Regions from separate parts of the Streptomyces sp. NPDC006879 genome, predicted to be linked through region 2. Evidence: riboswitches for the same ligand, from Rfam matches in the RefSeq annotation. Region 2 holds a riboswitch; each other region holds the start of a gene.
The links. A riboswitch is a leader RNA that binds a small molecule or an ion and turns the genes downstream of it on or off. The one in region 2 is predicted to bind thiamine pyrophosphate.
Positions count from the first base shown of each region.

Region 1: it holds a riboswitch for thiamine pyrophosphate, as region 2 does, so the genes downstream of both, ACFYMC_RS12605 (thiamine ABC transporter substrate binding subunit) here and thiO (glycine oxidase ThiO) in region 2, are expected to answer to the same signal.
Region 3: it holds a riboswitch for thiamine pyrophosphate, as region 2 does, so the genes downstream of both, thiC (phosphomethylpyrimidine synthase ThiC) here and thiO (glycine oxidase ThiO) in region 2, are expected to answer to the same signal.

Region 1 is NZ_JBIAGC010000012.1:82,739-92,901, forward strand. It holds partial or broken gene ACFYMC_RS12565 (RRQRL motif-containing zinc-binding protein) at 1-276, opposite strand, end outside; gene ACFYMC_RS12570 (hypothetical protein) at 273-782, opposite strand; gene ACFYMC_RS12575 (DUF2637 domain-containing protein) at 779-1,783, opposite strand; gene ACFYMC_RS12580 (DUF6303 family protein) at 1,780-2,064, opposite strand; gene ACFYMC_RS12585 (hypothetical protein) at 2,061-2,363, opposite strand; gene ACFYMC_RS12590 (GntR family transcriptional regulator) at 3,062-3,778, opposite strand; gene ACFYMC_RS12595 (class I SAM-dependent methyltransferase) at 3,835-4,656, shown strand; gene rlmN (23S rRNA (adenine(2503)-C(2))-methyltransferase RlmN) at 4,828-5,934, shown strand; TPP riboswitch at 6,044-6,154, shown strand; gene ACFYMC_RS12605 (thiamine ABC transporter substrate binding subunit) at 6,249-7,355, shown strand; gene ACFYMC_RS12610 (ABC transporter permease) at 7,436-9,067, shown strand; gene ACFYMC_RS12615 (ABC transporter ATP-binding protein) at 9,067-10,098, shown strand; gene ACFYMC_RS12620 (LOG family protein) at 10,137-10,163, opposite strand, start outside.
Region 2 is NZ_JBIAGC010000035.1:2,025-12,187, reverse strand. It holds gene ACFYMC_RS22480 (hypothetical protein) at 1-926, opposite strand, end outside; gene metF (methylenetetrahydrofolate reductase [NAD(P)H]) at 969-1,883, opposite strand; gene thiE (thiamine phosphate synthase) at 2,004-2,672, opposite strand; gene ACFYMC_RS22465 (Rv2175c family DNA-binding protein) at 2,740-3,105, opposite strand; gene ACFYMC_RS22460 (NAD(P)/FAD-dependent oxidoreductase) at 3,185-4,429, opposite strand; TPP riboswitch at 4,593-4,705, shown strand; gene thiO (glycine oxidase ThiO) at 4,703-5,953, shown strand; partial or broken gene ACFYMC_RS22450 (RNA-guided endonuclease TnpB family protein) at 5,987-6,169, opposite strand; gene thiS (sulfur carrier protein ThiS) at 6,358-6,573, shown strand; gene ACFYMC_RS22440 (thiazole synthase) at 6,576-7,370, shown strand; gene pknB (Stk1 family PASTA domain-containing Ser/Thr kinase) at 7,449-9,407, shown strand; gene ACFYMC_RS22430 (deoxyribonuclease IV) at 9,491-10,163, shown strand, end outside.
Region 3 is NZ_JBIAGC010000055.1:10,525-20,687, reverse strand. It holds gene ACFYMC_RS26920 (LacI family DNA-binding transcriptional regulator) at 1-837, shown strand, start outside; gene ACFYMC_RS26915 (metallophosphoesterase) at 1,055-2,215, shown strand; gene ACFYMC_RS26910 (hypothetical protein) at 2,389-3,222, shown strand; gene ACFYMC_RS26905 (carboxymuconolactone decarboxylase family protein) at 3,526-3,924, shown strand; gene ACFYMC_RS26900 (hypothetical protein) at 3,924-4,121, shown strand; gene thiC (phosphomethylpyrimidine synthase ThiC) at 4,242-6,032, opposite strand; TPP riboswitch at 6,026-6,160, opposite strand; gene ACFYMC_RS26890 (YibE/F family protein) at 6,232-7,689, shown strand; gene ACFYMC_RS26885 (SsgA family sporulation/cell division regulator) at 7,905-8,339, opposite strand; gene ACFYMC_RS26880 (IclR family transcriptional regulator) at 8,440-9,210, opposite strand; gene ACFYMC_RS26875 (DUF5326 family protein) at 9,369-9,599, opposite strand; gene ACFYMC_RS26870 (cupin domain-containing protein) at 9,770-10,087, opposite strand.

The DNA of each region.
Region 1 (10,163 bases), on a different contig from region 2:
TGCAGTACCCGACGTCCACCAGGCAGTTGGGGCAGGTGCGACGGGCCCGCATCGCCGCGGCGAGCGCCGTGCGGCGGGCCGCGGTCATGGGCCGGACCGGGCGGGCGCAGTCGATGCGGTAGAGGTAGGCCACCAGCGGGCCCGCCGGCGGCGAGGCCGGTGAACCTCCGCGACGACGTCCTGACCACCCGGCCGCAACCCCAGAGCGCGGAGCTGACGGCGGGTAGCCAGCCCTTCGGGGGCGAGGTGCCACCGGTAGGTGGGCAGGGTGCTCATGGTGTCGGGGTGCCGAAGGGGAGGGGCTGGACCCTCCAGGTGACCTCGCAGGCCGGGGGCAGCGCGGCCCCCGGGGTGTGGGTGGTCCAGCCCGAGCGCGGCGCGCCTTCGGCCTCGGCGGCGATCTCAGCGGCTTCCACCGTGGGGTGGACGCTATGCAGGCGGCCGTAGTGGAAGAGGGCGTAGACGCGTTCGGCCCGCTGGTTCTGCTTGCGGGTGGCACGCAGCAGTGTCCGAAGGGCCTGTCGGTCCTCGGTGTCCAGCAGCGACTGTGCCCGCAGGGCCTCCAGCTCTCCTTCGAGCCGGGCTGCATCCCGCGTTGCGCGGGTGAGAGCGACCCGCAGTTCCTCCACAGTGATCCCGGCCCGGATCGCCGCGTCGGTGGCGAGGTCCCGTTCCAGCTCGTGCTGCTCGCCCTTGGCGCGGGCGGCCCGGGCGTCGGCTTCGCGCTTGGTGAGGTCGGTACGCAGATCGTCGAGAATTCGGGTGCGGATCAGGGTGATCATGCGGTGGCTCCCTCAAGGTCCAGGGCGGGGGTGGTGTCGCGGTGTTCCTGGTAGCGGGCGGTCACCCACCCGACCGACCAGCCACACAGCTCGGCCGCCTGCCGGATCGGCAGACCGGCGTCGAACGCGGCCCGGACCGTGGCCCGCGCCAACGGCTCCTCCTGCCGCTCCTCGGCGGGCCCGGCGGACAGCAGAGCCTGGCGTTCACGCTTGGCCCGCTGCTGTTCACGCTCGTGCTCACGGCGTTCACGGGCCTCCCGCTCCCGTGCCTCCAGCTCCCGCCGCTGAGCCGCCTCCCGCTCGGTGCGTTCACGCTCCCGCTCACGCTGTTCACGCTCGGCCTCACGGCGCTCACGGTCTTCCCGCTCGGCCCGCTCCTTCGCCTCGGCCCGCTCGCGCTCCTCACGCAGTGCGGCCTCTTCCCGGGCGGTCTGCTCCCGGGCCAGCATCGCTTCGTGTTCACGCTGTTCACGCGCCAACTGGGCCGCGTGCTCGCGCTCCTCACGGCGCCGACGCTCAGCGGCTTCCCGGCGCTCTTCGGCGGCCCGCTCCCGCTCCGCACGCTTCGCGAGCTGCTGGGCTTCGCGGGCGGTACGGGCGGCGGTGATGGCCCGCCGGTAGGCGAGACCGGTCTCGGCCGTGACGATCAACAGCAGCGGTGCGACCGAGTGGACCGCGACGCCGACCAGGTCTTTCTTCAGCGCGCTGTCAGCGATGTTCAGGGCCAGGGTCATGGCGCCGGTCATCCACCGCAGCGCGATGGGCCACCGGCCACCGTCCCCGCCCATGGCGGCCAGAACGGAGTCCAGACGGACCACGATGACCACGGCGGCGTCCACGACGAGGGGCAGGATCGGGGCCGTCCACTCCCAGCCCTTGGGGCTGTGGCGCTCCATCAGCGGGGTGACCGTGAGGATGGAGAACAGCATCGCCCCGCCCACGATCAGCCATGTGCCGACCGACAGGGCGCGTTCCGCTGAACGGATCTGAGCACTGTTCACGACCGGCCCCCGTCCCGTGAACGCACCTTGATCGAGGCCAGCAGCCGGACCGGCGAGGTGCCGTCGTCCGGCTGCTCCGGGTACTCCGTCCACTCCCACTCGGCCCCGGCCGTGAACACGAAACCGAGCCCGGTGAGCGCCCGTGAACGCTCCGCCGGGGTCGGCACCACCTTGGTGTCGAAGTCGTGCTCCGGCCACTGCGAGACCGGAACACCCATGAGGGCGATGTACAGGGTCCACCTGCCGGTACGGATGGACAGTTGCGCGGTGTGATCACTCATGCGGCCACCGCCGTGCGCTCGTGCACGGGGCGCCGCACAGCAGCGCGGCGGGTACGCCGGCAGGAGGTGCGGGACTGCTTCAGCGGGAGGGCCCGCAGCAGGCTCTCCGCGTAGGCCGCGGTCTCCGGGTCGCTCTCCCGGAGCTCCGCGAGGACCTCGCGGGCCACGTCCAGGCGGGCCGCCCGGTCCATCACGGACTCGGTGGGCGAACTGGTGAACAGCTCCAGGTCGATCCCCAGAGCCAGCTCAACGAACTCGGTCGCGGTAACGGGCTCGCGACCAGCAACGATGGACTTCATGAGTCGTTCTCTCCCTGTGAAGGTGTGGCGGCTCGACAACGGCCCCGGGGTGCATCCCGGGGCCGTGCTGTGCTTCAGGTGGTAGTGCGCCTCATCAAGCGGGCAGGCCATCCGACGCAACGGCCGATGCCCTGCCCGCATGACGAGTGACGGGAAGCCCGTCACTGTCGTGCCGCAGTTCCATGCGCGCCTTACGCTCCTTCGCTTGGTCGGCGCGCGGTTACTGCGGTCCCTCAGTCGCTACTCGCTGAGTGGATCTCCCTCCCTCACGGGTGTCATGGACCGGGTGCAGCCCAACCACCGGGGTCCCCCCGATCCGATCCCCCGGGGACTCTCCCGAGGGCCAGACCGACGACTTAGCCGATGACACCGATCACTCCGTGAAGACGCCGGACTTTTACGCCTCCCCTGCCGCTCGGACCGCGTGTAAGCAAGTCCGGCGGGGGCCCCGCTGTTCGTGCAGGTCGAAGCAGCCCAAAGAAGGCCCCTTCTGCGTGGTTCACCGCCCTCCCCGGAAGTTCCGGATCGGGCGGTGGCCACAACCAAGAGACTGGACCGGTGGACCGGTCCAGTCAAGCGATGGGGTCACGCTTCGTCGTGTCGATGCGACAGAAAGTGCAGGTGAGGCGGCGCTTCTGGGTGATAAAAAAAAGCTGAACCGGTGGACCGGTCCAGCAGTTCCGTTTGCCGCTTTCTGCCTACATTGCGTAGGTGTCGACCTGTTCGAACAGTGAGGACGGTGTGACGCCTTCCTCGCAGACCAACGGCTTCCCCTGCTCGTCGTACGCGGTGTGCAGCAGCACGGCTACCGGCGTCCCCTCCGGTACCCCCAGGCGGTCCGCTTCCGTCTCCGACGCGCCGCGCACAGTGGTTACGTCCACGCCTTCTGCCGGGCCCCGCCCGGTCTGACGTCGGACGTATCGCGTCGTCCCTTCCGCGATCGGGGCGGTGTCTGCCAGGCGCGGTGAGACCTCCGCGACCTCCGGAGGGAACCACGCCTCAACGCAGCTATTCGGCGTTCCGTCCGGGAGCTGGAGCACGCGAACGCGCCGAAGCGCCTTCGCCCCGGGTGAGAGTCCAAGGGTGGCGGCGACCCGGGCGGGGGGTTCCGCCCAGTCGGGCTCACCGATGCGCAGGAACGGCATCCCGCCCAAGATGCGCGCCGACCCGGCACGGCGAGCGCCGGCGGGACGTGCCACGGGCGTTTCCGTGACGACGAACCCGGTCCCCTGCTTGGCCACGACCACGCCATCGTTTCGCAGTACGTCGACTGCCTTGATTGCGGTTGCGCGTGACACATCCCACTGCTCGGCCAGCTCTCGGCCGGACGGAATTGTGTCCCCGGGCGCGATCTCACCAGCGGCGATGCGGGCGCGCAGGAACTCTGCGATCTCTTCGTACTTCAGAACTGCCATGGCTTCCCCTATTTCCTGCGCTGGACTGGTCCACCGGTACACACGATACTGCGACCATGTCGAATCTCGAATTGGCTCCCTCCGTGATGCGGTTCTATGGCGAGACGGTCAACGAGGACAACCGCCTGCGCAGCTCGGCAGACGGTCGGATGGAACTGGTCAGAACTCAGGAACTCCTCCGACGCTTTCTGCCCCCCGCGCCGGCGCGCGTGCTCGACGTGGGCGGGGGGACTGGGATTCACGCTGAATGGCTGGTGAAGGACGGCTACGACGTCGCCCTGGTAGACCCGGTGCCCCGTCACGTTGAAGCCGCGATGGCGGTGTGCCCGGCGGTGGTCGGTGACGCGCGCGACCTGCCCGAGCCGGACGACACATTCGACGTTGTCCAGCTCCTCGGGCCGCTGTACCACCTGCCCGACCCGGCCGACCGGCAACGGGCACTCGCGGAAGCCTCCCGTGTGGCCAAGCCCGGCGGATTGGTGGCCGCCGCCGCGATCAATCGCTATGCGTCGCTCTTCGAGCACGTCACGTACGCCCACCTGCACACCGAGCGGATTCACAACTCCGTCTCCAAGATCCTGGAGACGGCCGTCTATGACGGATCGCGGGGGTTTACCCTCTCGTACTTCCACCGAGCCGAAGAGCTGGTGGCAGAGCTGGTCGCCTCCGGGCTGGAGGATGTGCAGGTCTTCGGCATCGAGGGTCCCGCGTGGTCGCTGGTGAAGGCGGCAGAACAGCAGCCGGGCGAGGGCCCCACGGATGAGCTGATCGCCTCAGCCATGGACGCGGCCCGTATGGCAGAGCCGTACCCGGAGCTCCTCGCCGCTAGCTCGCACCTCTTGGCCGTCGGTACGGTTCCCGCCGGCAGCGGCGACTGACGGCCCTGACCTGCGGACGAGGTCATGGGGCCGGGCCGTCTGTGGGCCGTCGGGGGGCAGCCAACGACAACCCACAACCACCATCAACGACCGGCACCGGCCCGCCCGGGTCGCCGCTGAGCTGGGCGACGACCCAGGGCACCTCGGCGTGTCTGCCACACTGGATGAACCATGCCTAAGCCCGGAGAACTCACTTTCGTCGCCCCCCGCGGAGCCAAGAAGCCGCCGCGGCACCTTGCTGACCTCACGCCGGCCGAGCGCCGCGAGGCCGTTGCCGCGATCGGGGAGAAGCCCTTCCGCGCCAAGCAGCTCTCGCAGCACTACTTCGCGCGGTACGCGCATGACCCGGCCGAGTGGACCGACATCCCCGCCGCGTCCCGCGAGAAGCTCCGGGCCGAGCTTCTTCCTGAGCTGATGACGGTGTTGCGGCACATCAGCTGCGATGACGACACCACCCGCAAGACGCTGTGGAAGCTGCACGACGGCACGTTGGTCGAGTCCGTGCTGATGCGGTACCCGGACCGGGTCACGATGTGCATCTCCTCGCAGGCCGGCTGCGGCATGAACTGCCCGTTCTGCGCCACCGGGCAGGCCGGTCTGGACCGCAACCTGTCCACCGCCGAGATCGTGCACCAGATCGTGGACGGCATGCGCGCGCTTCGGGACGGCGAGGTGCCCGGAGGGCCGGCGCGCCTGTCGAACATCGTGTTCATGGGCATGGGGGAACCACTGGCCAACTACAACCGGGTCGTGGGCGCGATCCGGCGGCTGACCGACCCCGAGCCCGATGGCCTCGGGTTGTCACAGCGGGGGATCACCGTGTCCACCGTCGGCCTGGTGCCGGCGATGACACGTTTCGCCGACGAGGGGTTCAAGTGCCGTCTGGCCGTCTCGCTGCACGCACCCGACGACGAACTCCGCGACACCCTGGTGCCGGTCAACACCCGTTGGAAGGTGCGCGAGGTCCTCGACGCGGCGTGGGAGTACGCCGAGAAGTCAGGGCGTCGAGTGTCCATCGAGTACGCCCTGATCCGCGACATCAATGACCAGGCCTGGCGGGGTGACCTGCTGGGACGCCTGCTCAAGGGTCGGCGGGTGCACGTCAACCTCATCCCGCTGAATCCGACTCCTGGCTCGAAGTGGACGGCCTCTCGGCCCGAGGACGAGAAGGCGTTCGTCGAGGCGATCGCCTCACACGGCGTGCCGGTGACCGTCCGTGACACCCGTGGTCAGGAGATCGACGGGGCCTGCGGTCAGCTCGCCGCTGCCGAGCGCTGAGGTCGAGTCGGGCCAGGCCCGCGGGATCGAAAGCCCGGTCCGTCTGCCGGATGGGATCCGGCCGGAGGCTCAAATCGGCCCCGGGGTAGTCTGGGGCCGAACCAACTGCATATTCCGACAGGGGAGCGCCACAGCGCTGAGAGTGCGGGCACCGTCAAGCCGCAGACCCTCTGAACCTCGCCCGGGTCATTCCGGGTAGGAAGTTCGGTCACCACTCAAGCTGTTGCGCCCTGCCCGGCGACCGCTCCGGTCCTCAATGATCGAGCGCCGGGTGGGGCCGCGTCTTCTCCTGGTCACCCAGGAGGAAAACACCAGTGAGCACCACCAAGAAGATGGCGGGCGCCGCCCTCGCCGCGGCCCTCGGCGTCAGCACGCTCGCGGCCTGCTCCGGCTCCGAGGAAACGGCCAAGGACACGGGGTCCTCTGCCAGCTCCAAGGCCGTCTCCAAGACGGTCACGGTCGTCAGCCACGACTCCTTCACTCCGTCGGACGCCGTGTTGAAGGAGTTCGAGAAGCAGTCCGGTTTCACGGTCCGCAAGCTGAAGAGCGGGGACGCCGGGGCCGCCCTCAACCAGGAGATCCTCACCAAGGGCTCGCCGCGCGGCGATGTCTTCTTCGGCGTGGACAACACGCTGCTCTCGCGCGCCCTCGACAACGGCATCTTCACCCCTTACGAGGCCAAGGGCCTCGATCAGGTGAAGGAGGAGTTCCGTCTCGACCCCCTGCACCGGGTGACGCCCGTGGACACCGGCGACGTCTGCGTGAACTACGACAAGAAGTACTTCGCAGACAAGAAGCTCGCTCCTCCGCAGACCCTCGATGACCTGGTCAAGCCCGAGTACAAGAACTTGCTGGTCGCGGAGAACGCAGCGACATCCTCCCCGGGGCTGGGCTTCCTGCTCGCCACCGTGGGCAAGTACGGCGAGGAAGGCTGGAAGGACTACTGGAGCAAGCTCAAGGCCAACGGCGTGGAGATCGTCGACGGCTGGGAGCAGGCCTACAACCAGCGCTTCTCCGGGTCCGGGGGCGGTAAGAAGGCAAAGGGGGACCGTCCGCTGGTCGTCTCCTACGCCTCCAGCCCGCCCGTCGAGGTGCTGTACGCCGACCCGCAGCCGAAGACCGCCCCGACCGGAGTGTCCACCGGGACCTGTTTCCGCCAGGTCGAGTTCGCCGGCCTTCTGGAGGGGGCCAAGAACCCGACGGGTGGTAAGGCGCTTCTCGACTTCATGATCGGCCTGCAGTTCCAGGAGGACCTGCCGCTGAACATGTTCGTCAACCCGGTGACGGGGAACGCGAAGCTCCCGGAGGTCTTCACCCAGCACGGCGAGGTGATCGCCAAGCCGGAGACCGTAGCTCCCGAGGCCATCGCCAAGAACCGTGAGCAGTGGGTCAAGGCATGGTCCTCGATCGTCGTGAAGTAACGGCGCCGCCAGCCCCACCGGCCCCGGCGTCCGCCGGCGCACCCGAAGTGCCGGTCGGTCCCGGTGCCGGTGGCACCTGGGTGCGGCTCGGGCTGATGGCCCTGCCCGTCGCCTTCTTCGCGCTCTTCTTCGCCTGGCCGGTGACCTCCATCGTCGGCCGGGGTCTGAAGACCGAAACCGGCTGGCACCTCGGCCGGGTCGGTGAGGTGTTGGGTGACCGGGACATCGTGGACGTGCTCTGGTTCACCACCTGGCAGGCGCTTGCCTCCACGGTTCTGACGCTGCTGATCGCGTTGCCTGGCGCGCATGTGTTCGCGCGCTTCGACTTCCCCGGCAAGCAGGTGCTCCGGGCCGTGGTCACGGTGCCGTTCGTGTTGCCCACGGTCGTGGTCGGCACCGCCTTCCTCGCCCTGGTGGGGCGCGGCGGTCTGTTCGACGAGCTCTGGGGTGTGCGGCTGGACACCACGGTGTGGGCGATCCTGCTCGCCCACGTGTTCTTCAACTACGCCGTCGTGGTGCGCACCGTGGGTGGGTTGTGGTCCCAGCTCGACCCTCGCCAGGAGGAGGCCGCCCGGGTACTGGGCGCCACTCGCTTCGAAGCCTGGCGCCGGGTGACGCTGCCGGCCCTCGGCCCGGCCGTGGCTGCGGCGGCGCTGATGGTCTTCCTCTTCACCTTCACTTCCTTCGGTGTCGTCCAGATCCTCGGTGGGCCCGCCTTCGCCACGCTGGAGGTCGAGGTGTACCGGCAGACAGCGCACCTGCTGGACCTGCCCACCGCCGCAGTCCTGACCCTGGTGCAGTTCGCCGCGGTGGGTCTCATCCTCGCCGTCCATGCCTGGACGGTGCGCAGGCGGGAGAGTGCGCTCACGCTCGTCGCCCCCGAGCAGACCTCCAGGCGCCCGGTGGGACCCGCGCAGTGGGGCCTTCTCGGCGCGGTCCTGTCGAGCATCGCCCTGCTGATCGTGTTGCCGCTGGGAGTGCTGGTGGAACGCTCCCTCGACGCACCCGGCGGCTACGGTCTCGGCTTCTACCGGGCGCTGTCCGACCCGGACGCCGGTGGGGGCACCTTCCTGGTGGCGCCGCTGCGGGCGGTGGGCAACTCCCTGCTGTACGCGCTGGCGGCCACCGGCATCGCCCTGCTGATCGGGGGGTTGGCCGCGGCGGCGTTGACACGCAGGCCAGGACGCCTGGTGCGTGGTTTCGACGCCCTGTTGATGCTGCCGCTCGGGGTGTCCGCCGTGACGGTGGGCTTCGGTTTCCTGATCACCTTGGACGAGCCTCCCCTCGACCTTCGAACGTCATGGATCCTCGTCCCACTTGCGCAGGCACTGGTCGGAGTTCCTTTCGTGGTGCGGACCATGCTGCCGGTGCTGCGTGCGGTGGACGGGCGGCTGCGCGAGGCGGCTGCCGTGCTGGGCGCCTCCCCGTTGCGGGCCTGGCGGGAGGTGGACCTGCCACTGGTGTGGCGGGCTCTGTTGATCGCCGCCGGTTTCGCCTTCGCGGTCTCGCTAGGCGAGTTCGGGGCGACCGTGTTCATCGCCCGACCCGATCGCCCCACCCTGCCGGTGGCCGTGGCGCGGCTCCTGGGGCGGGCCGGTGAACTCAACTACGGGCAGGCGATGGCCCTGAGCACCATCCTCATGTTGGTCTGCGCAGTGGCGCTGCTCGTACTGGAGCGGCTGCGCACCGACCGAACCTCCGGAGAGTTCTGATGGCGCTACTCGAACTGGACGAGGTCACGGTGCGTTTCGGGGCACGGGCGGTCGTCGACGCCGTGGACCTCGCCGTCGCCGAACACGAGGTCGTCTGCGTCCTCGGTCCCAGCGGCAGCGGGAAGTCCACCTTGCTGCGGGTGGTCGCCGGCCTTCAGCCGGTGTGTGCCGGGCGGGTCCGCCTGGGCGGTGTGGACCAGGCGGCCGTGCCGGTCCACCGGCGCGGTGTAGGGCTGATGTTCCAGGACCACCAGTTGTTCCCACAGCGGGATGTGGGCGCCAACGTCGCGTTCGGCCTGCGGATGCGCGGGGCCGAGCGGGGGGAACGGACCCGGCGGGTGGCCGAACTCCTGGAACTGGTGGGCCTGCCTGGTGCTCAGCGGAGAGCTGTCGCATCGCTGTCCGGCGGCGAACAGCAGCGGGTGGCGCTGGCCAGGGCACTCGCTCCCTCGCCCCGGCTGTTGATGTTGGACGAGCCCCTGGGCCAACTTGACCGGGGGCTTCGGGAGCGGCTGGTGGTCGAGTTGCGCTCGCTCTTCGCGCGGCTGGGCACCACGGTCTTGGCCGTCACCCACGACCAGGGCGAGGCCTTCGCGCTGGCTGACCGGGTGGTCGTCATGCAGCAGGGCCGCATCGCTCAGGTCGGTACGCCGACCGAGGTGTGGCGGCGGCCCGCTTCGGCCTTCGTGGCGCGGTTCCTCGGCTTCGACAACGTGGTCCCGGCGACGGTCACCGGATCGGCGGCCCAGACCGCCTGGGGAAGGATCGGGGTGCCGGCGGGCGCCGCAGAGGGGGAGTGCCAACTCTTGGTCCGCCCCAACGGTATCCGCCTGGTGGCGCCTGCCGATGGCCTCAGGTGCACCGTCGAATCGAGGACCTTCCGCGGTCAGCATGTCGCCCTGCGGCTGCGTCCGGGGACGCACGCGCCGGTAGTGGAGGCCGAGGCGCCGTTGACGCAGGCGCCGGCGTCCGGTGCGGAGGTCGGCATCGTCTTCGACCCGGCCGAGGTCGTCCTGCTGCCCTCCCGCTGAGCGGTTCCGCCGGCGGTGGTGCGGGACAGGGCGGTTCCTCAGCCTGCCCGGCGTCCCGTCAGGGT
Region 2 (10,163 bases):
TAGTCCGTTCCGTAGTCGTAGCCGTAACCGTCGGTACCCGTGGTGCCGATGTACGGGTCGGAGTAGGCCGGGTAGGAGGGCGCGGCCTCGGCGCCGTGTCCGTAGGCGGTCGGGTCGTAGGCGGTCGGGTCGTAGGCGGTGTGGTCGTAGGCGGTGTGGTCGTAGGCGGTGTGGTCGTGGCCGCCGGGGTAGGCCCCCGTCGCATAGGGGTCCGTGGTGTGGTGCGTCGGCTGCTCGCCCTGGCCCGGGTAGCCGCTGGCCGGCTGCTGTGGATCGTGGTAGCGGTAGCCGGCGCTCGGGTCGCTGTGGTGAGCAGCAAGGGAACCGGCATCGGTGCCGTAGACACCGTAGGCGGAGGTCTCGTCGGGCATCGGCTGCGGAGTGTAGGCCGTCGACTCGGTGGGCCCCGTATAGGCGTGCTCACCACCGTGGCCGAACAACGACGGAACGCCTTGGGCGGGCGTGTTCGGGTACTCGTCGCCGTACTCCGCAGCCGCCGCGGGGTCGTATGCCCCCTGGGGCGTTACGGGCTCGGGAGCCTCCGGCTCCGGATCGTGGGCGGGCTCGGGGCGCGGTGCCGATTCCGTGCGGTCACGACCGGACTTGGCCGCTCCCTCTCGCCGGCGCCGACCGGCGGTGGATTTGCCCGCGGGCTCCGCTTCCTGGTCCCGTTTGCTGCCCACCGCCCAGCCCTTGGCGAACCCGCGGCGGAAGGAGAGGGTGACGAAGGTCTGGCCGACTGCGAAGGCCACGGAGCCCGCACCGATGACGAGGACGGAGTGCACCACCACCCCGGCGACCACTGCGAGGAAGCCGCCGAATGCGAGCAGCCGCCAGCGCAACCGCGCCTTGTACTGCAGCAACACCTCACCGAGCAGCCACAGCGCGACGAACCCGAACGCGACGTACAGGACCGTCCAGCCCATGCCTGGCCCCTCTCCCTCGGCCGCGCACTGGGGTACGGCCGGTCAGGCCCGCTGGTGCAGACCCAGATTCTCGTAGATCTCCAGAGTCGCCGTGGAGTTGTTGAGCGTGATGAAGTGCAGACCCGGCACTCCCTCGGACAGCAGCCGTGCGCAGAACTCCGTGGCGAACTCGATGCCAATGGAGCGTACAGCGGCCGGATCGTCCTTGACGTCGAGCATGCGCTCTTTCACTGCCTCGGGCAGCCGGGCGTTGCTGAGCTGCGGCAGTCGGTCGAGCTGCCGGATTCCGGTAACGGGCATGACCTCGGGGATGATCGGCGTCCGGCAACCGGCCGCCTCGACCCGGTCACGCAGTCGAAGATAGTTCTCCGGATCGAAGAACATCTGGGTGATCGCGTAGTCGGCACCGGCCCGACACTTGTCCACGAAGTGGCGGATGTCCGAGTCCCAGTCGACGGATCGCGGATGCATCTCGGGGAAGGCCGCGACCCCGACGCAGAAGTCCCCGGACTCCTTGATGAGCCGCACCAGGTCGGCGGCGTAGTGCACGCCCTCCGGGTGTGCGACCCAGTCGCCCATCGGATCGCCCGGCGGGTCGCCCCGCAGCGCGAGCATGTTGCGGATTCCGGCGTCGGCGTACTGGCCGAGCACGTTGCGCAGTTCGGCGACCGAGTGGTCGACGGCGGTGAGGTGCGCGACGGGCGTGAGGGTGGTGTCGGCGGCGATCTGCTGGGTGGCCTTGACGGTGCCGCCGCGGGTGGAGCCACCGGCTCCGTAGGTGACGGAGACGAAGCTGGGCGCGTGCGATTCGACCCGGCGCAGCGCGTTCCAGAGGTTCCGCTCTCCCTTCTCCGTCCGCGGCGCGTAGAACTCGAAGGAGTACGAGGTTCCGGACGCGAGGAGATCGCGGACCGTACGTGCACGGTCCGTCCGGGTGGAGGGGGTACCAAGGGCCATACCGGCAGGTTAGACAGTGCGCCGTCTCCCCCCAAGAAGCGTCCACTCCTCGGACAGAATTATGGACACTTTCGGGGAAGCAGCAGGCCAAAGGGCGGTACTGGTGCAAACGCCCAAGGGTCAGGAGCTACGCGCACGGACCCGCTTGGCGAGCTCGGCCGCTGCCGCACCAGGATCCTCGGCCTCAGTGACGGCCCGCACCACGACCACGCGGCTCGCACCGGCGTCCAACACCTGGTCGAGGTTGCCCGCGTCGATGCCGCCGATCGCGAACCACGGGCGGCCCTGGTCGAGGGAAGCCGCGTACCGAACCAGGTCCAGCCCAGGGGCGAACCGGCCCGGCTTGGTGGGCGTGGGCCAGCAGGGGCCGGTGCAGAAGTAGTCCACGCCCGCTTCCACCGCGGCGGCATCGACCTCGGCTTCGGCGTGCGTGGAGCGGCCGATGAGCACCCCCTCGCCGAGGATGGCCCGGGCGGCCGGCACGGGGATGTCACCCTGCCCGAGGTGCAACACCTCGGAGCCGATGGCGTGGGCCACGTCAGCGCGGTCGTTGACCGCGAGGAGCTTGCCGTGCCGACGGGCCGCTGCGGCGAACAGCTCCAAGTACTCCAGCTCCTCACCCGCCTCCATGCCCTTGTCACGCAGCTGGACGATGTCGACACCGCCCGCGAGAACGGCGTCGAGGAACTCGGGAAGGTCCCCCTGGCGCTTACGCGCGTCCGTGCACAGGTACAGCCGGGCGTCGGCGAGCCGGGCGCGCGGACCCGTCGAATGGGCGTCAGTGGCCATGGTTTCCCCCCTGGTGGCGGTGTACGGGCCCGGGCAGCCGGCCCCGTACACCGTGGATCGGATCGGATCAGACGGCGAGCGCCTGGGCGCGGCGCTTCACCTCCGTGCCGCGATTCTCACCCAGGGCCTGGGCGGGGGTCCCCGGCAGGGTCGGGTCCTCCGTGAAGAGCCACTCCAGCATCTCCTCGTCGGTGAAACCGTCGTCCCGGAGCAGGGTCAGGGTGCCGACTAGGCCCTTGACCACCTTGTCGCCTGCGATGAAGGCGGCCGGCACCTGGAGGGCGCGGTTCTCGCCCCGGCGGACGGCGATGAGCTGGCCTTCCTTGACCAGCTGGCGGACTCGCGTCACTTCGACGTCGAGCATCTCCGCGATGTCGGGGAGGTAGAGCCACTCGGGTACGAGCGCTTCGATCTTTGCGTCAATCTCGGTCACGGGACAAGCCTGCCATTTCCCGCCGACAGTCGGTACCCGGGCTACTCCCGACCCCGGCCCCGGATAGTCGCGCCGCAGGTCACAGGGCCGCTGACTTGAGCGGGACACCGAGGTCAGCCGTTCGGGCCGGGTCCATCCGGCTGTTCGCCTCGATGAGCTTGCGCCCCTGCGCCAGGTCCCGGGGACGACCCACGGCGAGCACCGCGCGCAGGATCTGGTCACGCAACCAGCACACCGACCAGTTGGGCCCGGCCGGGTCGCCGCGCCACACGAGCGCGTCCGCGTCGCCGTGGTGGCCGGCGTACTGGACGAAGCGCCCGAACTGCTCGGACCAGAAGTACGGCACCGGGTCGTACACCGGGGCCGGCTCCCCGGCCTCGTCGGCCAGGATCACGGCGGCGACGGTCCTCGGGCCGCTGAGGGCGTTGTCCCAGTGGTGGACCAGGAGCCGCTGCCCGTAGCGCGCGGAGGGGAAGGAAGCGCAGTCCCCGACCGCGTACACCCCGGGAAGGTTGGTGCGCAGATGGCCGTCGGCGGTGACGGCTCCGTCGGGGTCGAGCGCGAGGCCGGAACCCGCGAGCCAGCTCGTGGCGGGGCGGGCCCCGATCCCGACGACCACGGCGTCGGCGGGTAGCACGGCGCCGCCGGCGAGGGTCACGGAGCCGGACTGGATGCGCTCCACGGGGGAATCGGTCAGCAGCCGGGCCCCAGCCTCCTCGTACCAGCGGCTCATCGGGGCGGTGACCTGGGCGGGCAGCGCCTGGGCGAGCGGTCGGCCGGCGGCTTCGACCACGGTCACCCGGCAGCCGGCCGCGCGGGCGGCAGTGGTGAATTCGGCGCCGATCCAGCCGGCGCCGACGACCACCAGATCACGCTTGTCCGCCAGGACCGGCCGTAGTCGTTCGGCGTCGTCGAGGGTGCGCAGCAGGTGGACGCCCGGGACGCCGGCGCTGCCCGGGAGCGCGAGGGGGGTGGCGCCGGTGGCGACGACCAGTACGTCGTAGGGGACCGGACCCGCCGGCGTGTCGAGCTCATGGTCAGCGGACCGTAGCCCGGTGACGTCGGTGCCCAGCCGGAGGTCTACGGCGAGGGCGTCGAAGTCGACTTCGAAGGCCGATCCCTCCGCCTCGCCCAGCAGCACGGCCTTGGACAGCGGGGGGCGGTCGTAGGGCTGATGGGGCTCGGCGCCCAGCAGGGTCACCGGCCCGCCCCAGCCCTGTTCCCGCAGGGCCACGGCGGTCTGCACGCCGGCCATCCCGGCGCCGACGATGACGACCCGGGAGCGGTTCCCGGCTGGTCCGGCCTGAATCTGCTGCTCGCTCACGGAGCCCACCCTAAACTCCTGACGGACCGTCATGGGCGAGGGTGTCCGCACCGGGGATCCGCGCCCACCGCAGACGCCCACCGCCGCCGCACCCGCCGCTCCGCAGGTCGTCCCCCGCAGAGCGGCCTACCCGCGCCCAGGGGCGGAGGTTAGGCTGACTGCCGTTACCCATCGCGGGAGCCCGGGCGCACCGGGCTGAGAGGGAGGCTGGACGGCCTCCGACCGTACGAACCTGATCCGGGTCATGCCGGCGAAGGGAGGGGCTGGACGCCCATGCACGCATCCACCCAGAAGGGCCCCGGTGGTCGGAGCCACGAGGTCCTCGTCATCGGCGGCGGGATCATCGGACTGGTCACCGCCTGGCGAGCCGCTCAGCGCGGTCTGCACACCGCGGTCGTCGACCCGACGCCCGGCGGCGGCGCCGCCCACGTCGCAGCAGGCATGCTCGCGGCGGTCACCGAACTCCACTACGGTGAGGAGACCCTGCTCGGGCTGAACCTCGAATCAGCACGCCGCTATCCCGACTTCGCCGCCGAGCTCGCGGACACGACCGGCCAGGACATCGGCTTCCGCCCGAGCGGAACCCTCGCCGTGGCCCTGGACTCCGACGACCGCCTCCACCTGCGCGACCTCCACGCGCTACAACGCCGCTGCGGACTGGAGTCGACGTGGCTGACCGGCCGCGAATGCCGACGCCTGGAGCCCATGCTCGCCCCCGGCGTCCGGGGCGGACTACGCGTGGACGCGGACCACCAGGTGGACCCGCGCAGACTTGCAGCAGCCCTGGTCACCGCCTGCGAGCGGGCCGGCGTGCTCTTCCACCGGGCCCCGGTGTCGCGCCTGCGGGTGGAGCGCGACCGGGCGGCCGGCGCCGTACTGGGCGAAGGCTCCCTACACGACGGCGCCCCCGCGGGGGGCGTGGAACTGGCCGCCGACCAGACGGTCCTGGCGGCCGGCAGTCTCAGCGGCCAGATCGACGGACTACCCCCCGAGGCCAAACCGCCGATCCGCCCCGTCAAGGGCCAGGTGCTAAGGCTCCAGGTGCCGCCGGCGTACGCGCCCTTCCTCTCGCGCACCGTGCGGGCCGTGGTCCGCGGCGGCCACGTCTACCTCGTTCCCCGGGAGAACGGCGAGTTGGTACTCGGCGCCACCAGCGAGGAACTCGGCTGGGACACCACCGTCACAGCAGGCGGCGTGTACGAACTGCTGCGCGACGCCCACGAACTGGTCCCCGGCATCACCGAGCTGCCCCTCACCGAGACCCGAGCTGGCCTGCGCCCCGGGTCCCCCGACAACGCCCCCCTGCTCGGCCCCAGCGAGCTACCGGGACTGCATCTGGCCACCGGCCACTACCGCAACGGCGTCCTGCTGACCCCACTGACCGGAGAACTGCTGGCGGCCGTGCTGTCCACCGGGGAACTCCCCGCGCTGGCCCGCCCCTTCAGTCCCCGCCGGTTCCGCACCGGCCTCCCCTCGCCCACCACGGTCAACGACGCACCCGCCCGCCAGCAGCAGCCAGCCTGACGTCTTCCCCTCCCTCTGAAGGGAGGGGATTCCTTCCCTCGCGGGTCGGGCTTTCTGCTTCGTCGACCGCTGCCCTTCGGAGGAACCTCGTTGGGGTCTCACACCGCCTCCACAGACTGTCACCGCCAGTCCGGCGGCCGGAGTGTTCTTCGCCGCGTTGACGTCCCGGTCATGGGTCGTCCCGCGGTCACACGCCCAAGCGCGGACGTCGAGCGGCTCCGTCATCTTCGCCAGCGTCAGACGGCCGTCCCGTCACAAACTGCATGCGCGTGTTGTGAACAACATCCTGCCTGTCCAGACACCGCGCACCGCCCAGAGGGCGAACCCACAGCACGACGCCCCACTCCGCCGGAGCTTCGATTCCACCCCCACCTCAAGGCGGGGCCATCCACGAAGGAGTCCAGATGACCTCCCCCACCATGACCGTCTCCGTCAACGGAGAGTCGCGCGCACTCCCCGACCGCGCCACCTTGGAGCACCTCGTCCGCGACCTGACCCCGGCCCGTTCGGGCGTGGCCGCCGCCGTGAACGAGACCGTGGTACCCCGCGGACGTTGGGCGACCACCCGACTTGGCGAGGGCGACCGGGTCGAGATCCTCACCGCGGTCCAGGGAGGCTGACCATGTCGCAAGACACCTTCCTGCTCGGCGGTACCGCCTTCTCCTCACGGCTGATCATGGGGACCGGCGGGGCGCCCAGCCTGGACGTACTCGAACGCGCACTGGTGGCCTCCGGCACCGAGCTGACCACCGTCGCCATGCGAAGGCTCGACCCCGCCGTTCAGGGATCGGTGCTGTCCGTGCTCTCCCGGCTCGGCATACGCGTACTCCCGAACACGGCCGGCTGCTTCACCGCCGGCGAAGCGGTGCTCACCGCCCGCCTGGCCCGCGAGGCGCTGGAAACCGACTGGATCAAATTGGAGGTCGTCGCGGACGAGCGGACCCTGCTCCCGGACCCGGTGGAACTCCTCGACGCCGCCGAAACCCTCGTCGACGACGGCTTCACCGTGTTGCCCTACACCAACGACGATCCGGTGCTCGCCCGCAAGCTTCAGGACGTGGGCTGCGCGGCCGTGATGCCCCTGGGGTCCCCCATCGGCTCCGGCCTCGGCATCCGCAATCCGCACAACTTCCAGCTGATCACCGAGCGGGCCACGGTACCGGTGATCCTGGACGCCGGTGCCGGCACGGCCTCGGACGCCGCGCTGGCCATGGAGCTCGGCTGCGCGGCCGTCATGCTGGCGTCCGCCGTCACCCGCGCCCAGGAACCGGTCCTGATGGCGGAGGCCATGCGGCACGCGGTGGCCGCGGGCCGGCTCGCCCACCAGGCCGGACGCATACCCCGGCGCCACTTTGCCGAGGCCTCCTCCCCCGTAGTCGGCCGAGCGGCTCTCGACCCCGAGCGCCCGGCCTTCTGACCAGCTCGAACGTCACAGCTGCGCTGCGAGCGGACACGAGCGGGCCGGTGCGGCGCGCGGCGCTCGTAGACTCTCTGCGTGGACACGACCCTTGAAGACCCTCTCGTCGGGCGGCTCCTCGACGGGCGCTATCGCATCGAGGCGCGCATCGCGGTGGGCGGCATGGCCACGGTCTACCGGGCCGTGGACATCCGCCTCGACCGGGTACTCGCCCTGAAGGTGATGCACCCGGCGCTGGCCGCCGACGCCGTCTTCGTCGACCGTTTCATCCGCGAGGCGAAGTCCGTGGCGCGGCTCGACCACGCCAATGTGGTGGCCGTCTTCGACCAGGGCACCGCCGGCGGCTACGTCTACCTCGCCATGGAGTACGTCTCCGGGTGCACCCTTCGCGACGTGCTGCGTGAGCGAGGGGCGCTCCAGCCCCGCGCCACCTTGGACATCCTGGAACCCATCCTGGCCGCGCTGGGCGCCGCGCACCGGGCCGGCTTCGTCCACCGCGACATGAAGCCCGAGAACGTACTGATCGGTGACGACGGCCGGGTCAAGGTGGCCGACTTCGGCCTGGTCCGCTCCGTGGACTCGGCCACCCAGAGCACCGGCGCGCTCCTTGGGACCGTCTCCTACCTGGCACCCGAGCAGATCGAGAACGGCGCCACCGACACCCGCGTAGACGTCTACGCGTGCGGCGTGGTCCTGTACGAGATGCTCACGGGCGCCAAACCACACGCCGGCGGCAGCCCCGCCCAGGTGCTCTACCAGCATCTGAACGAGGACGTCCCGCCCCCGTCGGCCGTCGTTCCCGGGCTTCCCGCGGACCTCGACGAGTTGGTGGCGGCGGCGACCGCCCGCAATCCCGAACTGCGCCCGCACGACGCGGTGGCCCTGCTCGCCCGTTCCCGTGAGGCCCGCGCCGCGCTCAGCGACGCACAGCTGGATGCGCTACCACCGCAAGCCAGAGCGGTAGCGCGGGACGGCACGGAGGACCGGACGAGCGTGATCCCGCGCGCCCTGCCCGTGGGCGGTCCACCCCAGCAGGCGGCGCCACCGACGACCGCCGGCCTCCAGCAGACCAGCCGTTTCGAACGCCCGCCGGTGCCGGCTCCCACCGGCCCCGGCGCCCGCTCCGCCCGCCGGCCCGGCCTCTTCCCGCTGCGCCGCGGAGCATCCCTGGCCATCGCGGCGGTGCTGTTGGTCCTGGGGCTCTCCGGTGGAGTCTGGTACATCAGCGCGGGCCAGTTCACCCGGGTCCCGAGCCTGCTCGGCAAGAGCGAGGCACAGGCCCGGGAGCGACTCTCGCAGGCCGGGCTCGGTGTCCGGCGCGTCGAGGAAGCCTTCAGCGACAGTTTCGACCGCGGCACGGTCATGTCCAGCGATCCGGCAAGTGGCCAACGCATCCGCGGCAACGGCTCGGTGACACTCACCATCTCGCGCGGCCCGAAGATCGTCTCCGTGCCGAGGGTCACCGGCCGCCCCCTGGCAGACGCGAAACGCGAGCTGACCGAGGCTGGTCTGGCCCCCGGGATCGTGACCGAGGCCTTCAGCGACACCATCACCCAGGGCTCGGTCATCAGCACCGACCCCACGGCGGGCGAGCGCCGGGCCCCCGACACGGCCGTGGCGCTCGTCGTCAGCAAGGGCGCACCGGTCGAGATGCCGTCCGCACTCGGCACGGACGTCGATGAGGCCCGCGCCGCACTCCAGGACCAGGGCTTCACGGTGCGCATCGCGCCCGAGCGGGTCAACTCGGCGCAGCCGCAGGGCACGGTCGCCGAGCAGTCGCCCGCCGCCGGGACCCAGGTCGCCCGTGGCGACACCGTCACTCTCACCGTGTCCAAGGGGCCGCGCCAGGTCCCGGTGCCCGAGGTGGTCGGCCAGGACGTCAAGGACGCCCGCCGCGCCCTGGAGGACGCGGGCTTCAAGGTGAAGGTGGAGCGTCCCTTCCTGTCCTTCAGCAACACCGTCGCCAGCCAGTCCGTACCGGCCGGCAACGAGGCTCCGGAAGGCAGCACCATCACGATCAGGACCCGAGGACTGTGACCACGCGCACCGCCACCGACCACGCACGGGCCCTCCCAGGTCCGGCGCCCACCGCCCGCCGCAGTGGACGCGACCGCAACCCGGTGGGAGGGCACGTACCCGTAGCCGGTGGCCTGGCCAGGACGGGACTGCCCTATGCCAGGCAGATGGGTGCGGAGGTGCTCCAGGTCTTCGTGGCCAATCCACGCGGATGGGCGACCCCCGGGGGGAACCCCGCACAGGACGAGTTGTTCAAGGAGGCCTGTGCGGCCGAGTCCATGCCGGTGTACGTGCACGCCCCGTACCTGATCAACTTCGGCTCCCACACCGAGGCCACGGTGGAGAGGTCCGTCCTCTCGCTGCGGCATTCGCTGCGGCGGGGACGGGAGATCGGTGCACTCGGCGTCGTCGTCCACACCGGTTCGGCGACCGGTGGCCGCCCGCGAAGCGAGGCCCTGGCTCAGGTACGGGAGCGGCTGCTGCCGCTGTTGGACGAACTCACCGAGGACGACGACCCGTTCCTGCTCCTGGAGTCGACCGCCGGACAGGGCTCTTCGCTGTGTGCACGCACCTGGGACTTCGGCCCGTACTTCGAAGCCCTGGACTCCCATCCCAAGCTCGGGGTCTGCCTTGACACCTGCCACGTCTTCGCGGCCGGGCACGATCTGGCCCCGCCTGGTGGCATGACCCGGACTCTGGACCTGCTCCTCGACACGGTGGGCGGGGGACGGCTGAAGCTGGTGCACGCCAACGACTCCCAGGAGGGCGTCGGTTCGC
Region 3 (10,163 bases), on a different contig from region 2:
GATGAACCTTTCACCTTCACGGAGTTCGCGTACTTCGCAGAAATGGCCCGGGCCGCCACCTCGGCCGCCCTCGCCCGCGGCTACGCCCTCGTGATCCTCCCCGCCACCTCCCGCCACGACGTCTGGTCCAACGTCGCCCTCGACGGCACAGTGGTCATCGACCCCTCCGACCACGACCCCGTCGTCGCCGAACTGGTCCGACAGGGCTTACCGGTGGTATCCGACGGCCGGCCGGCCGGCTCCCTACCGGTCACCGCCTGGGTGGACAACGACCACGAGGCAGCCGTACTCGACCTGCTCGACCACCTCGCAGCGGCCGGTGCACGCCGGATCGGCCTGCTCACCGGCACCACCACCGACACGTACACCCGGCTGTCGACCACGGCCTACCTCGACTGGTGCTCCCGGGTGGGCCAGGACCCCGTCCTGGAGTCGTATCCCGCCCACGACCCGTGCGCGGGAGCGGTCGCCGCCGACCGGCTACTGGCCCGGCCCGACCGGCCGGACGCCGTGTACGGGCTCTTCGACCCCAACGGGACCGACCTGTTGGCAGCAGCTCGCCGCTACGGGCTACGCGTCCCCGAAGACCTGCTGCTCGTCTGTTGCAGCGAGTCCACGGTCTACGCGAAAACCGAACCGCCGATCACCACGCTGTCACTCAAGCCCCGACGCATCGGGACCGCCGTGGTCCAGCTACTCATCGACGCCATCGAGGGAGCGGAAAACGAACGCCCGGTCGAGCAGGTCATACCGACCGAACTGATCGTGCGGGCCTCCTCACAGCGCCGCCCGCCACGCACGACGGTCAGCGCCCCCCGCTCGCCGGACCGGGACTGAAGGCTCCGGGCGCAGCCCGGTCCCGGCTCTACCATCGGCGACAGTCCGCGCAATTCGGGAGGAAGCGCCAAGGCTCCATCGGGTCCAGCCGGATTCATCACCCCTGGTGCATCACAGAGCACGAGCCGCATTCCTATGATGGGCGGACGACACCACGGACCCGACGACCAGGGGAACTCCGAGGGTGTGCGGCAGCGCGACGGTGGTGGAGGGGTCGATGACTCAGGGGGCCGGTCAGGGACCCGTGCAGACGGAGGCGCCGGGCGACGCCCGGGCCACCGCCATGTCACACCGCGAGCCGAAGCTCCCCCGGCAGCCCGGACCCCACGGGTTCGGGCAGTTCGGCCCCGCCACCTACCCCGGCCCGTACGGCGCCCCCACAGCTGCGGCCCCGCATCCAGGCCCCTACCTGGGTACCTGCTCGACCACCAGCGAACCGACAGAGCCTGTGGCCACGGACGAGTACACCCCGACCCAGCGGGACCTGCCCGTGATCACCGGGCCGGGCAGCACCCTGCAGATCCACAGATCATCCGGAGAGCCGGCCCCCGACGGACCGGGGCCGCTCTACGTCGTCGGCGACGTGCACGGCTACCTCGACGAACTCCTCGCCGAGCTGCGCGCCCAGGGCCTGGTCGACGCCGACGGCCAGTGGTCGGCGGGCAACGCCCGGCTGTGGTTCCTCGGCGACTTCACCGACCGCGGACCGGACGGCATCGGCGTCATCGATCTGGTGATGCGGCTGTCCGCGGAGGCCGCAGCCGCGGGCGGCTACTGCAAGGCCCTGATGGGCAACCACGAGCTACTGCTCATCGGCGCGAAGCGCTTCGGGGACACTCCGGTGGGCTCCGGCGCCGGCACCGCGACCTTCCAGGCCGCCTGGTTGCTCAACGGCGGACAACACACCGACATGGAGCGCCTTGAGGACGTCCACCTCCAGTGGATGTCACGGCTGGACGCCGCTGCGCTGGAAGACGACCACCTACTCCTGCACTCCGACACCACGGCCTACCTCGACTACGGCTCGTCCATCGAGGACGTCAACGACACCGTGCACGAGGTACTCACCCGCGGTGACGCCGGGGAGTGTTGGGAGTTGTTCCGGAAGTTCACTCGCCGGTTCGCCTTCCGCGATGAGGAGTCCGGCCCGCCGGCCGTGCGGGAACTGCTCGATGCGTACGGCGGCCGGCGGGTGGTCCATGGCCACAGCCCCATTCCGTACCTACTCGGCGTGGTCGGTTCCGAGGACGGCGAGGACAGTCCCCGGCCGACCGTCGAGGGACCACACGTCTACGCGGACGGGCTTGCGGTGGCGATGGACGGCGGCGTCACCATGGCCGGCAAACTGCTCGTCGTGCAACTGCCGTTGGGGCAGTGAGCATTCATCCGGCATCTGCCGATAGCCCAGCCGAACCCCTCATTTACGGAAAGACTCTGTCTCCACACGGCATGGTCGCCCTACTATCGGCTTGTCCATAGCAGGCTCTCCTCCGTTTCCGCCGACTGCCCGGATTTCCTGCACCGGCGTACGGCCCTACGGAGCATCGGGGGATGCACATGACCAGCGCTCCGCACCTGCTGGCCGAGGACCGGCCGGAATTCGAACGGCTCCTCGACGAGGCATTGCGCACCGCGCCAGGACGCCGGGAGGCATCCACTCTGGGTGAGCAGCTCAATACCGAGCAGTTGCGCAGGATGGCGCTCAATGCCGAGCCGATACTCATCTCAGCCGCCGCCGCGGAATACGAGCACTATGTGAAAGTGCGGGAAGAACTGAGAGAGCCCGGGAACGCCGGCGCACTTTCCGGGGACACCGGTGCGAAGGGCGCAGATGGCGCCGGTGCCGGCGCGATCGTGACCGTACTCGCCCCACTCCTGGCGGGCACCGCCTCGGTGATCTTCCTGCTGAGCGGGTACGCCCTCAAGCTCATCGAGCCGGAACCGGCCTTCGCGGGCACCCTGGTCACCGCCGGCTGGCTCTTCGCCGGCCTCACCGCGATCGGCATCCTCTGCGCGGCCATCGGACTGCTCCTGACGGCGTTGCGCAATGGTGCCACCGCGGTGGCGGCGGACACCGACGAAGCCGTCCCCGACGAGGTTCACCGAGCCCGGGAGGCCTGGCGGCTCGCCCTGCTGGAACGAGGCATCCTGCCCTTCCTCCACGAGGCTCTCGCGAAGGCCGACGAACGCGGCGACTCCGCAGCCCCGCCACACCGTTCCCCGGGACTGATGCCCCGGCTGGGCTTCAGCAGCCCCCAGTTCAGCAGCCCAGCCCCCCGCGCGGACGACCCGGCGCCCCGTCCGCGCTTCAGCAGCCCGGACTACAGCGGACCGGAGTTCGGCGGCCCGGACCACGACGAACCGGGCGCACCGCCCGTTCGCTGATCGCCCCGCAGCGAGGGAGTCCACTCGGCGGTCCACCGAGGCGGGTCGGCGCCGGGACGCCATTTGTCCTCCTGCTCCGCCGCGGCTGCACCACCGAAGCCCACGGAGCGGCCGAACATTCCCCACCGATCGGCTCTAAGCTGAACATAAGGCCCGATGCCGTACGTGATCGCGCGCCCAGGCCCGGTCAACGTCTGTTCGCGTGTGCGCTCCGTGCAGCACGGCCCGGGTTGATGGACACGTCCGCCCCCAGCGCGGCCGGACCCGGGTCGTCGGCGTCCGGCCCGCGAGAGGGGCCCTGTCATGGCTGCCACGAACAACCGCGGCGAGATCGAGGCCGACATCAAGCAGACCCTGGGACTGGTGCCGCACTTCTTCTCCGCGATCCCCACCGAGCTGCTCGGTCCGGAATGGGAGCTCTTCAAGAGAATCGAACTCGGCCAGACGCTCATTCCCAACAAGTACAAGGAACTCATCGGGGTGGGCCTGCACGCCGAGACCAAGTGCCGGTTCTGCAGCCTGTTCCACAGCGAGGCCGCCAAGCTCTTCGGGGCGACTGACGAGGAGATCCAAGAGGCCGTCCACTACGCGAAGTCCAGCCTCGGCTGGAGCGCCTACATCAACGGCATGCAGGAGGACTACGACCAGTTCGCCAAGGAGCTGGCGCAGGTCACGGAGTACGTGCGGTCCCAGGCCGCCTGATGGAACTGGAACGGGTCCGGCCGATGGTGCTGCGCGGCACCTTCCACGCCTACGAACTCGCCGCGCTGACGGCAGCGGCACGCTTCGTGGTGGAGTCCGCGCCCGCCGAGGTGCCGAAGGAGTCGCTGGACCAACTGGCCCAGCTGCTGAGCGAATACGACCAGCAGGTTCGTCGGCTCTCCGGCCGGCAGGGCTGAGCCGCCACTCGGCTCAGCCCCGAACGAGGGAGCACCGGCGAAGCCGCGATGCCCCCTGCGGGCAGGCCCGGCCCGCGCCTCCCCCCGAAGGACGCGGGCCGGGAAGCCTACGCGCGGGACTCAGTCCGCCAACGGCAGGTACACGCGGTTGCCCGAAGCCGCGAACTCCGCCGACTTCTGCATCATCCCCTCGGCGATCTCCGCCTCGGTGGCGGCGTTCTCGTCGCCACCGAACTGCTCGCTGATGCTGCGGCTGATCTTCATCGAGCAGAACTTCGGACCGCACATGGAGCAGAAGTGCGCGGTCTTGGCCGGCTCGGCCGGCAGCGTCTCGTCGTGGTACTCGCGGGCCGTGTCCGGGTCGAGGGCCAGGTTGAACTGGTCCTCCCAGCGGAACTCGAAGCGCGCGTCGGAGAGCGCGTCGTCCCACTCCTGCGCACCCGGGTGCCCCTTGGCCAGGTCGGCTGCGTGCGCTGCGATCTTGTACGTGATGACGCCGGTCTTGACGTCGTCCCTGTTGGGCAGGCCCAGGTGCTCCTTGGGCGTGACGTAGCAGAGCATCGCCGTACCCCACCAAGCGATCATGGCCGCGCCGATGCCCGAGGTGATGTGGTCATAGGCCGGAGCCACGTCGGTGGTCAGCGGGCCCAGGGTGTAGAACGGGGCCTCCTCGCAGATCTCCTGCTGGAGGTCGATGTTCTCCTTGATCTTGTGCATCGGGACGTGGCCCGGGCCCTCGATCATGGTCTGCACCTGGTGGCGCTTGGCGATGGTGTTCAGCTCGCCCAGCGTCTTGAGTTCGGCGAACTGCGCGGCGTCGTTGGCATCCGCGATCGAGCCGGGTCGCAGACCGTCGCCGAGCGAGTAGGTGACGTCGTACGCCGCGAGGATCTCGCAGAGCTCCTCGAAGTTCGTGTAGAGGAAGTTCTCCTGGTGGTGCGCCAGGCACCAGGCAGCCATGATCGATCCGCCGCGCGAGACGATGCCGGTCTTCCGGCGCGCGGTCAGCGGCACGTACGGCAGCAGCACGCCGGCGTGCACCGTCATGTAGTCCACGCCCTGCTCGGCCTGTTCGATGACGGTGTCCTTGTAGATCTCCCAGGACAGTTCCTCCGCCCGACCGTCCACCTTCTCCAGCGCCTGGTAGAGGGGCACGGTTCCGATCGGGACGGGGGAGTTGCGCAGCACCCACTCACGGGTGGTGTGGATGTTACGGCCGGTGGAAAGGTCCATGACCGTGTCGGCACCCCAGCGGGTGGCCCAGGTCATCTTCTCCACCTCCTCCTCGATGGAGGAGGTGACGGCGGAATTACCGATGTTGGCGTTGACCTTCACCAGGAACTTCTTGCCGATGATCATCGGCTCGATCTCCGGGTGGTTGACGTTCGCGGGGAGCACCGCGCGACCGGCGGCGATCTCCTCGCGCACGACCTCGGCAGAGACGTTCTCCCGGATCGCGACGAACTCCATCTCCGGGGTGATCTCGCCACGGCGGGCGTAGGCGAGTTGAGTGACGGCCGCCCCGCCACGTCCCCGTCGGGGCAGTCGGGGACGGCCCGGGAAGACCGCATCGAGGTTCTTGAGTCCACCGCGGGGCGAGGTGTGCTTGATGCCGTCGTCCTCGGGGCGCACCGGACGGCCCGCGTACTCCTCGGTGTCGCCGCGGCTGATGATCCAGTTCTCGCGCAGCGGCGCAAGGCCGCGCCGCACATCGGTGTCGACGGTCGGATCGGTGTAGGGCCCGGACGTGTCGTACAGCGTCACGTCCCTGCCGTTGGTGAGGTGCACCTGCCGGACCGGCACCTTGAGGTCAGGGCGGGAACCCTCGACGTACCCCTTGTGCCAACCCGGCTTCCGCTCTTCCTGACCGCCCTGGCTGGTGGCAGGCGTGCGTGCGTCCTGAATGGTCATGAGACCTATCTCCCTACGCCGGCATTACCCGGTAACAGGTTCGGCGGTCGACGCAGCCTCTTCCCGTACGTGCGTACGGTGATCAGCGCCCTCTCAGCCCGGTGCTCCGAGCTCCCGCGTGTGCAAAGGTGCCCCCACGCTAGCGTCATGCCTGGCGTGCTGAACAGTGGGCCCCCTCATCTCTTGCGATGATCAGTCGGTGACCTTTTCGCCGCAGACTGACGACGATCCGCAGCACGACCGCGACCACGGTTACCGCTCCCGCCCCGGATCCCAGCCTCCGGCGGTGCCTCCGCGCGGGCCCGGGGTCCCCGGTCAGGGCCGCGCGGACGAACCCGAGGGCCCCCCTGACCACGGGCACGGGGGGCACGGACACAGCCACGCCCACGGTCCGGCTGCCCCTGTCTCCCGGCATCTGCGCAAGGTCATCGCCGCCGTCCTGGTCCCGTTCGCCGCGGCCGTTCTGGCAGGTCTGTTCGTCCTGTGGCCGGGTGGGAGCACGGCACAGGACCGCACCGGCGTCGGCTTCGACCGGCAGACCCAACAGGGACGCGTCACCGCCCTGGCACGGATCGACTGCAAGGAGGTGAACGCCTCCCAGGTGCCGCCCACGGGGGACACCTCCACGGCCGAGGGCCGCGAGGCGGTGGACGCCCAGACCGGGCAGTGCCGTAGGGCCACGATCGAGGTCACCACGGGTCCGGAGAGCGGCCGGACCTTCGTGGAGATCGTTCAACCCGGGGCACCGCGCCAACTGGAACAGGGCCAGGAAGTAGTCGTGGCCTATGCCCCGGACGCCCCTCGGGACCTGCAGTACTCCGTCACCGACGTGAACCGCAAGCTCCCGGTCGCCTTGCTGGCTGGGCTGTTCGCCGTAGCGGTGATCGTGGTCGGGCGGATGCGCGGCCTGACCGCGCTGATCGCCCTGGCCGTCAGCTTCGCCGTACTGACCATGTTCATCTTGCCGGCCATCCTCCAGGGGTCCAATCCTCTGGTGGTGGCGGTGGTGGGGGCCAGCGCCATCATGCTGATCGCCCTCTACATGTGCCACGGGTTCAGCGCGCGAACCTCGGTGGCGGTCCTCGGAACCTTGATCTCGCTGCTGCTGATCGGCGTGTTGGGATCGTTGTTCATCGACTGGGCCTTCCTGAGCGGAAACACCGATGACAACACCGGTCTGATCCACGGCCTGTACCCGGACATCGACATGAGCGGCCTCCTGCTCGCCGGAGTCATCATCGGTTCGCTGGGCGTGCTCGACGACGTGACGGTCACCCAGACCTCCGCGGTGTGGGAACTACACCAAGCCGACCCGGCGATGGGACCGCGGGCGCTGTACCGCTCCGCCATCCGGATCGGACGTGACCACATCGCCTCGGTGGTGAACACCCTGGTACTGGCATACGCGGGCGCCGCACTGCCGCTGCTGCTGCTCTTCTCGATCGCGCAGAGCAGCGTCGGGACAGTGGCCAACAGCGAGTTGGTGGCCGAGGAGATCGTCCGCACCCTCGTGGGTTCGATCGGTCTGGTCGCCTCGGTTCCGGTGACCACGGTGCTCGCCGCCCTGGTGGTGTCCGCCGACCGCCCGGGGACATCGGCCGGCGGCACGGACGCCGGATCCGGGCGCAGGGGTCGGGGACGACGCCGAAAGCCGTGACCAGCACCTGCGTCGGCCCCGCAGCAGACCGGGCCGGTCCCGCGCGCCCTCAGCCCGCGTCCTGGTCCCACCCGCCCCGTCGGACTGGGCGCCACCGACCGGACGACAGCACCGAGCAACCTCGGCGGTCATGACGCAGCGTAGTCACCACAGCGGCGGTCCACCCCTGTCGAGCCGACCGAACCCACTGAGATCCAGCCATCGCTCCCCTTGGCTCAGCCCGCGTTCTCCCCGGCGAGGATGCGGTCGAGGGCTCGTTCCAGGTTCTCCTCGAAATCACCCATGGCGCGCTCCTGGCCCATCGGCACCAGCCGGTCGGTCCGGTCCAGGAAGGCCACCAGGGGGGCGGCGCCGACCCGGAACAGAGCACGGTCACCACCCACCTGTAGGCGGATGTGGACGTCTGACAGCTCTTCGGGGTCCGTGGGAGCGATGTGCACATCACCGTCCCCGCACGGCTTGTTAATGCCGTCGAGGAGTAGCTCCCGCCCGAACGCCCAGGTCACGGGCGCATCGCCGGGGAGGTGGAAGGTCAGGCGCACCGCGTACGGATCCTGTGCGTCGTAACGGAGTTCCACCGGAATGCGGAATGCGAGCTCCTCCGAGACGAGGAAGCTCATCATGACCTCTGCCTGTACCGACTCGCGCATAGCCAACCCCGCTGTAGTGGTAAGTGGCCGGGAATGGTCCCTCAAGGCCCTCTTGACGCAATCGTGGTGGAAGCGCTAGTAGATCACAAGGAGTGAGTTTTCAGATACTGATAGAGATCGAGAGGGCACTCAACAGCGCGCCTACTTCCCTTTGTAGTCGATTGACTGCGGAGAGCAACCGCTGTTCCTGGTGCAGGGGAAGGGAAATGGCCAGGGTTGCCGCGGTCTCACCGGCCGCAACGGGAATCGCGGCGCACACCGTTCCCAGCGCGTACTCCTGGCGCTCGACCACTGGTCCTGCGCCTTCCAGCGCGCCCATGCGGTTCTCGAAGGACCGCAGATCACGCAGCGTGTACGGAGTGATGGCAGTCATCGCGTGCCGGTCGAAGTGGTCCTGACGGACCTGTTCGTCCACCTGCGCCAGCAGGCACTGGCCGATCGCGTGTGCGTGGGCGGTCTGCCGGAAGTCCGCCCACTCCTCGCACGCCGGGCTGTTAGGGGTGTCGGACACCCCGACCAGTTCGACCTCGCCTTCGCGGTAGACCGCGAAGTAGACGGGCGCACCGATCACATCGCGAAAGTGCGCCAGCGAATCAAGGATCATGCTGCGACGTTTCTGCTGCATCCCTCCGGCCCCCAACCGCTCAGCCGCCGGACCGAGCAGGAAGACCCCGTGTTCCCTGCGGACGTAGCCCTCGTGACTGAGGGTGCGTAACAGGTGGTAGGCCGTGGGAAGGGGCACCTTGGCCTCGCGGGCCAACTGCTTGGCCGGAGCTCCCCCGGGATGGGACCCGACGGCTTCGAGGAGCCTCAGCGCCCTCTGCACCGAAGTGATCAAGGTCGGGACAGCGGCGTTGTGGGCCGTTGGCAAAGCTCACCCCCGGGCGCGTGGCGGTGGGCCGACGGCCCACTGACAAGGACCGCCCGGCACGGCACTCCGCCCCGTGCGCCGTTCCACGGCGCTCGGCGGCTCCTCCCGCACGATCCACCCGGTCTAACGACTCAGGCCGCGCCAGGCGGCGGGTCCGCCTACCACTCGTTTCCGGAAGACTTCGAAGAACCGGCACCGCTGAACTTCCTTACGACGAAGATCAGTCCACCGACCAGCGCCACGAAGATCAACACCTTGAACAGCAGGCTGATGATCCAACCGAGCACCGTGGTGATGACGCCGCCGAACACGAGGAGGGCGAGGAGCGGCACCGCCACCCACTTCACCCAGCCGGGCATGCCTGCGAATATCTGCCGAACGCCATCCATCGTCTCCACCTCTCCCGCTGTACCGGACCGCTTCCGGCTTCTCACACACCCCGATGCTAAGCAGGATCTCCAGCCGATCGGACGGCCTCGGGCCCTTGGACTCCCCTGATTCCACCCTTAGGGACAGCGCTGCCCGATGTGGCCCTCCTCACCTACGTACCCGGGGTGGATCAGCCTTCCGCGGGCGAGAAGACCACCAGCACCTTCAGGTCCTCCGAGATGTGGTGGAACTTGTGCGGCACCCCGGCCGGCACGTAGACCACGCTGCCGCGCGCCACCAGGGTCGTCTCCTCCCCGACCGTGATCGAGGCCCGGCCGCTGACGACGAAGTACACCTCGTCCTGTCCGTGCGGCTGTTGGGGGTCACTCTGCCCGGCGTTCAGGGCGTACAGCCCCACCGACATGTTCCGCTCCCGCAGGAACTGAAGGTAGGCACCGCTGTTCGCGACGCGTTCCGCCTCTAGTTCGTCCAGCCGGAAGGACTTCATCGCCGGGCGCCCCTTAGGTGTGTGATCCGCAGATCTGCCGATGTCCACCACCGATCATCTCTGCCACGATCGGCCT